DNA from 3 places in the Sporosarcina sp. USHLN248 genome. Region 1 is predicted to be linked to each of the others. Evidence: riboswitches for the same ligand, from Rfam matches in the RefSeq annotation. Region 1 holds a riboswitch; each other region holds the start of a gene.

Region 1 (2,270 bases):
AAGCTCCCATACCTTTCAACGATCAATCCCGCTACGTATGCAAGGAGAATAAACGACAAAACAAAACCAAAAGTAGGACTTAAAATATACCCAAATCCGCCTTGAAATTTTGTAAATACCGGTGCCCCTACAAGCCCTAATGCCATATATACCGTCATCGATATTGCACCTAAACGGCTTCCTAAAATCAAACCTGCCAAAATAGAGAAAAACGTTTGCAACGTAATCGGCACCCCACCAACTACTAAGAACGGCACAAACGTTGTAATATTCGCTCCGATCATCATAAGTGCTGCAAACATTCCGCAATAGACAAGGCTCAGTGCACTCATAGAACTTTTCGTTTTCACAGTTGTCGTAGTCATTCAATATACACCCCTTTTGTTTTCTGTTAATAGAATAATAGCTGACACCATTTGTGTCAACCCAAAAATATTTTAAGTTAACTCAAATAGTACAATAAAAAATCGACAGCTATTTTCGCTATCGATTTTTCAACGTTATTTATCTTCGCTCTTAGGAAATAAAAAATGGGCAAGTACCCCGCTCAGGACTGCTGCTCCAATCGTAATCCAAACACGATGCATACCCGGAACTTCCTGAAAGCTTTTACTGAGCATAACCCATGCAATCCCAGCAACCAAAAGCGCAATTGGAACGGAAAATTTGAAAATCCTCAACGTTTTCACCTACTATTATCTATTCGTACGCCCATTCTATCATAATTCAGCTATTGACGTATGAAACAATAAAGGGTATGATACTTTAAATTATTCTAATAACTGCATATCTATTCTTATCAAGAGAAGCTGAGGGACTGGCCCGTCGAAGCTTCAGCAACCAGCCATTATTGGTCAGGTGCTAATTCCAGCAGGCATACTTGCCTGATAGATGAGAAGGAGCGATCTTTATTCGCATATTCGAAGCCTTCTTATTTTCAGAAGGCTTTTTATTTTTATTTCAGCAAATGACCACTCTCCTTCGCAAGCATAATATCCATTATTCTGCGGATATTCATAACGTGCTGAATCAAAAATAATTATTTTCATCTATTCCTTGATTGAACAATATGCAAAGAAAGGGTGGAAAACATGACATTACTTGAAAGATTGAAGACAGATATTTTGACGGCGGACGGTGCGATGGGAACATTGCTTTACTCATACGGAATCGACTTTTGCTACGAAGAGCTAAATGTAGAAAAACCAGAAGTGATTGAAAAAATCCATGAGGAATATATCGCTGCAGGTGCGGACATCATTCAAACCAATACATATGGCGCCAACGCATTGAAATTATCTCGCTACAGCATGCAGAATCGTGTGAAGGAATTCAATACAGCTGCAATGGACATTGCCAAGCGGGCAGCCGCACGCAGAGGACAATACGTTTTAGGGACAATCGGCGGATTACGTGGAATCCGTAAAAGCGATGCCTCTTTGCAAGAAGTTCTCCATATTGTCCATGAACAGGCTGATGCTTTATTGTCCGGAGATCCTGACGGTTTATTGCTTGAAACGTACTATGATTTTGAAGAGCTGACGACAGTTGTCGAGGCACTCAAGAAATTAACAGATGTGCCTATCATCGCCCAAGTTTCCATGGAGGAACCGGGAATACTCCAAAATGGCTTGGTGCTGAACGAAGCATTGCATAGGCTTTCCGATTTAGGGGCTGATGTCGTCGGAGTCAACTGTCGGTTAGGTCCTTACCATACAATCCAAGCATTTGAAAAAGTGAATCTCACGGATGGACTTCTGCTCTCCGCAGCTCCGAATGCCAGTTTGCTTGATGTGGAAGATGGGCGAATCGTCTACTCATCTGAAGCTGATTACTTCGGAAAAGCAGCCGCTTTACTGCGCGATGAAGGGGTTCGTCTGATCGGCGGCTGCTGTGGCACGACACCTAAACATATTGCAGCTGTTAAAAAACAATTAGCCGGCTTAAAGCCGGTTACAAAGAAAGAAGTTAAATCCCAAAAACCGATTGTAATACGCGATGCTGAACCTGCATTATTCGAACCCATTCATGAAAAGGCAAAAAGAGAACGGACAGTCATCGTCGAACTGGATACGCCTCGCCATTTAGAAACGGAAGCTTATATTGAAGGGGCGAAACAGCTTCATAACGCAGGAGTTGACGCTGTAACGATGGCAGACAATTCTTTAGCCTCGCCACGGATTAGCAATATGGCGATGGGCTCTATATTGAAACAACAGCATGCTATACGACCACTAGTGCATCTAACTTGCCGCGATCATAATCTAATT
Region 2 (2,270 bases), on a different contig from region 1:
TAAGTGTCAACGATGATTTTACGTCCTGTTAATCCGGCATCTCCTTGCGGACCGCCGATAACGAAACGACCTGAAGGGTTGATGAAGTATTTTGTATCTTCATCCAATAATTCTTTCGGTACGACTGGATAAATGACATGCTCTTTAATGTCTTGCTGGATTTGTTCAAGTGTCGTATCAGGATGATGCTGTGTAGAAATGACGATTGTATCAATCCGTATTGGACGATTGTTGTCATCATACTCAACTGTCACTTGCGTTTTACCATCCGGACGCAAATAAGGAAGTGTATCATTTTTTCTCACTTCCGCTAGTCTGCGTGACAGCTTATGGGACAAACTAATTGGCATCGGCATCAGTTCTGGTGTTTCATTGCAAGCATACCCAAACATTAATCCTTGGTCGCCCGCTCCGATTGCTTCCAATTCTTCGTCCGTCATCGTTCCTTCACGTGCTTCTAATGCTTGGTCAACGCTCGCAGCAATATCAGGCGATTGTTCGTCGATCGAAGTTAAAACGGAAGATGTCTCCCAATCGAATCCGAACTTGGCGCGAGTATAGCCGATTTCTTTCACAGTATCCCGAACAACTTTTGGAATATCGACATAAGTCGTTGTTGTGATTTCTCCGATCACAAGCACTAATCCTGTCGTAATTGTCGTCTCGCATGCGACTCGTGCATTCGGATCTTCTTCTAAAATAGCGTCCAAAATGGCATCCGAAATTTGGTCGCACATTTTGTCTGGATGTCCTTCCGTTACTGATTCTGAAGTAAACAGTCGGCGGTTTGTCATTATAATTTCCTCCTTAACGGCTTGCAAATATTGATACGGTACTCTATTTTTCCCAGATAGTTCCACGCCTGAAGAGAGTCGACGTCAACATACACAAGGATTAAGGGCTTGATAAAATCAATTGGGCCTTGGCATAGTCGCATCATCGTTTTGCATGCGCCTGAATGCGCAATGCAAAATTCATGACAACCGCCGGAGGCTTATCTTCATTTGTCGAGTATAGGAACTCTCGCTAAAAAGTGAAATGTATCTCAACGCTTCAAAGATGGATCTCTATCTTAATGAAGATAAAAAAGCCCTTCGCTCACGTAAAAGCACATGAGGAAAGGCATGATTTCAAATGCAGCACCTTTCACTCTTATCGTCCAAGGTGTAAAACCTTGCCTCAGGTTTGGCACCTTCTCGTAGCTTGCACTACGCAGGTTGCCGGGCTTCATAGGGCCTGTCCCTCCGCCAGCTCGGGATAAGAGTATCCGTTCATGTAACCATGCTACGAAAAAGTTTTCACTTTGTCAAATCTTTTTGAGCTTAACTGCTTGAGTTTTGAATTAGTATAGATTATTATTCTTAATGTGTTATACTATTTACGGAATGTAATGATACCCATTTATATGGGATTAATACGCAAAGGACGGTACAAAACATATGATTTCTGCGAAGATCGAAAATGGACTAAATGAATTGCTTTCAGGAGCTAATGTCAATATCCAGCCTTCAGTGGCAGAGCTGATCGAGAAAGCTACTTCAAGAGGAGAAGCAAAGCTCTCTGCGGATGGTGCGCTATCTGCTGAAACCGGCAAGTATACAGGGCGCTCCCCTAAGGATAAATTCATTGTTGAGGAACCTTCTTCAAAAGACAAAATCGATTGGGGCAAAGTGAACCGGCCGATTTCTCAAGAAATTTTTGATTCATTATATACAAAAGTTATCAACCACTTGAAAGCGAAAGACGAATTATTCGTTTTCAAAGGATATGCAGGTGCGGATAAAGAATCGCAGCTTTCCATTCAAGTCGTCAATGAATTTGCATGGCAAAACTTATTTGTCCATAACTTATTCATCCGCCCGACTGAAGAAGAGCTTACTACACATGAGGCACAATTTACAATCTTATCGGCTCCTACTTTTAAAGCAGACCCAGCAGTCGACGGCACTGAATCCGAAACATTTATTATCGTTTCTCTCGAAAAACGCATCGTGCTAATCGGCGGAACTGAATATGCTGGAGAAATGAAAAAATCGATTTTCTCAGTAATGAACTACTTGCTGCCTGAGCACGGCATCCTGCCGATGCACTGTTCCGCTAACGTAGGAGAAGAAGGCGATGTCGCACTATTCTTCGGACTATCCGGTACAGGCAAAACGACGCTTTCTGCAGACGCGAAACGCAAATTGATTGGCGATGATGAGCATGGCTGGTCCGATAACGGCGTCTTTAACATCGAAGGCGGCTGCTATGCGAAATGCATCAACTTA
Region 3 (2,270 bases), on a different contig from region 1:
GCAAGTGCCATTGGAAAATACAACTCAGGCAGATCTGGATTTATCTTTTGGAACAGGGTTTTATCCAACGTTTTATTTAATGCAGGCTGCTTTGCCACATTTAAAGGAGTCGAAGGGAAATATAATTAATTTTGCTTCCGGTGCTGGATTGGCTGGTCATGAGACGCAGGGTGCATATGCTGCTGCCAAAGAGGCAATACGAGGATTATCCCGTGTAGCTGCAAATGAGTGGGGACGCTTTGGCATTAATGTAAATATTATTAGCCCTATTGCATATTCTCCAGGCGTTGAGGCGTGGTCGAAGGCACAGCCAGAGTATTATGAAGCGGTCAAAAATAAAATTCCTTTAGGGCGCTTTGGAGATGTTGAAAAGGATATCGGTCGGGTTGCCGTCTTCTTAGCATCGGAGGATTCTCAATATATTACGGGTCAAACAATTATGACAGATGGTGGCTCTATTATGTTGCATTGAAGTCATTACAAGACTTTCTATCCAAGAGATAGTCACTTGTATAGAAAGTTGTTGTGGAGGAGTAATGAAGTTAGTGAGATGCGCATTTGGACATTCATGTCTGAGTGTGTATTTTTTATGGAAATAATGTATCGCCAAGTATAAAGTACTAATCTTTTGGCAGAAGAATGATACCATTCGAAGCAAGTGTTAACAAAGCGATCTTAAGTCTTCTTTCTTATTCATACTAAACTGATAAGAATAGTTAAAATAATGTTTGACTTTGTGTAAGGGAACAAGTAAAGTATGTACTAATTACATATTGTATCTTATCAAGAGAGATGGAGGGAGTGGCCCATTGAAGTCTCAGCAACCAACCTTTAGGTATGGTGCTAATTCCGCCAAGTTGTAACTTGGAAGATAAGAAGCGGATATGAATTTCTCTTCTTATAGAAGGGATTTTTATTTTAAGGGGGAAAAGATATGGAATTTGTATTTGATCATCTTGTGCACTTTGTAGAGGAGCCGGAGAAAGCAGTGCAAGAATTTCAGGCTGTTGGCTTTCATGCAGTAGAAGGCGGTGTCCATGAGGATCGGGGAACGTATAACGGGTTAAGCTATTTTGGTTTATCCTATATCGAGTTTTTAGGAACATATGACCGTAATTTAGTGAAAAATACAGAGCATCCGTCATTTAGTTTAATTTCTACAATTATTAGAGATGAGTTTCGGGAAGGTTTTGCCCGCTTTGCTATTCGGACGACTAATATTGAAGGCGTGGCACAACGATTCAAGGAACATGGATTAAAAGTGACCGGACCGGTGCCACTCCATAGGAAGAGACCGGATGGCTCGGTTGTAAAATGGCAATTGCTTTACGCAGGTACAGATGAAGAGGGCCCTGAGCTACCGTTTATTATTCAATGGGAAGCGGAGGATGATGAAAGGGAAAAAGATTTGATACAGCAGAAGGTCATGGCAGACCATCCAAATGGAGAGGCGTTGAAAATAGCTTCCCTATCGTTTGCCGTAAAAGATTTGAAAGAATCTGTTAGGCAATGGTCCATATTGCTGAACGCACCTGTCAAAGATGCATATACTGATGAAAAGTTAAATGCACAAGGTCAGGCAGTTGTAATTGGTGATGTGGAGATTATCTTTTATGAACCAATTGGGAAAGGAATTGTACAGCATAAATTAGAGTCACGTGGGGAGAAGCCTTTCCAAATTGTTATTCAAGGAGGGAAAGAGGAAAAATCATTCGACCTATTTCATGGTCATTATATAATCAAGCAGTGAAAAATTTTTATGTATAAAACCAAGTAAACTAATATGAATAGGAGATATATGAATGAGAAAAGGATTTTACTTAATAGTTTTCGCTGCAATTGTATTGTTTTCATTGGCAGGATGCAGCGGGGAGAAGGCTTCAGACAGAAGCCTCTGAAAAGGTGGTGCGTGTTGGTTTCCAAAAAGGAAACACATTAAATATATTGAAAGAAAGTGGAATATTAGAGAAAAAGTTGGAGGCAGAGGGCTATCGGGTAGAATGGCGGGAATTCGTTCATGGAGGCACATTGTTAGAAGGGCTGTTTACAGGGCATATCGACTTTGGGCATGCAGCAGATGGCTCCGGCATTAATGCGCAAGCAGGCAATAAACCGTTCGTCTATGTAGGCGCAGATTTGCCGAATCCGGAAGGTGTAGGGTTGTTAGTTCATAAAGATTCAGGGATCACTTCAGTTGATCAGTTGAAAGGGAAGAAGATCGGTGCATTGAAAGGCGGCAACCATCATTATTTGGCCATCTTGGCGGTCGA

Evidence for each region. A riboswitch is a leader RNA that binds a small molecule or an ion and turns the genes downstream of it on or off. The one in region 1 is predicted to bind S-adenosylmethionine.
Region 2: linked by a shared signal. The riboswitch ahead of metK (methionine adenosyltransferase) and the one ahead of WFH04_RS06000 (bifunctional homocysteine S-methyltransferase/methylenetetrahydrofolate reductase) in region 1 are both predicted to bind S-adenosylmethionine.
Region 3: linked by a shared signal. The riboswitch ahead of WFH04_RS15440 (VOC family protein) and the one ahead of WFH04_RS06000 (bifunctional homocysteine S-methyltransferase/methylenetetrahydrofolate reductase) in region 1 are both predicted to bind S-adenosylmethionine.

What each region holds. Positions count from the first base shown of each region.
Region 1 is NZ_JBBCZC010000010.1:63,898-66,167, forward strand. It holds gene WFH04_RS05990 (biotin transporter BioY) at 1-365, opposite strand, end outside; gene WFH04_RS05995 (hypothetical protein) at 501-680, opposite strand; SAM riboswitch class I at 794-898, shown strand; gene WFH04_RS06000 (bifunctional homocysteine S-methyltransferase/methylenetetrahydrofolate reductase) at 1,092-2,270, shown strand, end outside.
Region 2 is NZ_JBBCZC010000016.1:21,639-23,908, reverse strand. It holds gene metK (methionine adenosyltransferase) at 1-797, opposite strand, end outside; SAM riboswitch class I at 1,150-1,264, opposite strand; gene pckA (phosphoenolpyruvate carboxykinase (ATP)) at 1,440-2,270, shown strand, end outside.
Region 3 is NZ_JBBCZC010000045.1:23,354-25,623, reverse strand. It holds gene WFH04_RS15445 (SDR family NAD(P)-dependent oxidoreductase) at 1-472, shown strand, start outside; SAM riboswitch class I at 778-878, shown strand; gene WFH04_RS15440 (VOC family protein) at 935-1,750, shown strand; gene WFH04_RS15435 (aliphatic sulfonate ABC transporter substrate-binding protein) at 1,903-2,270, shown strand, end outside.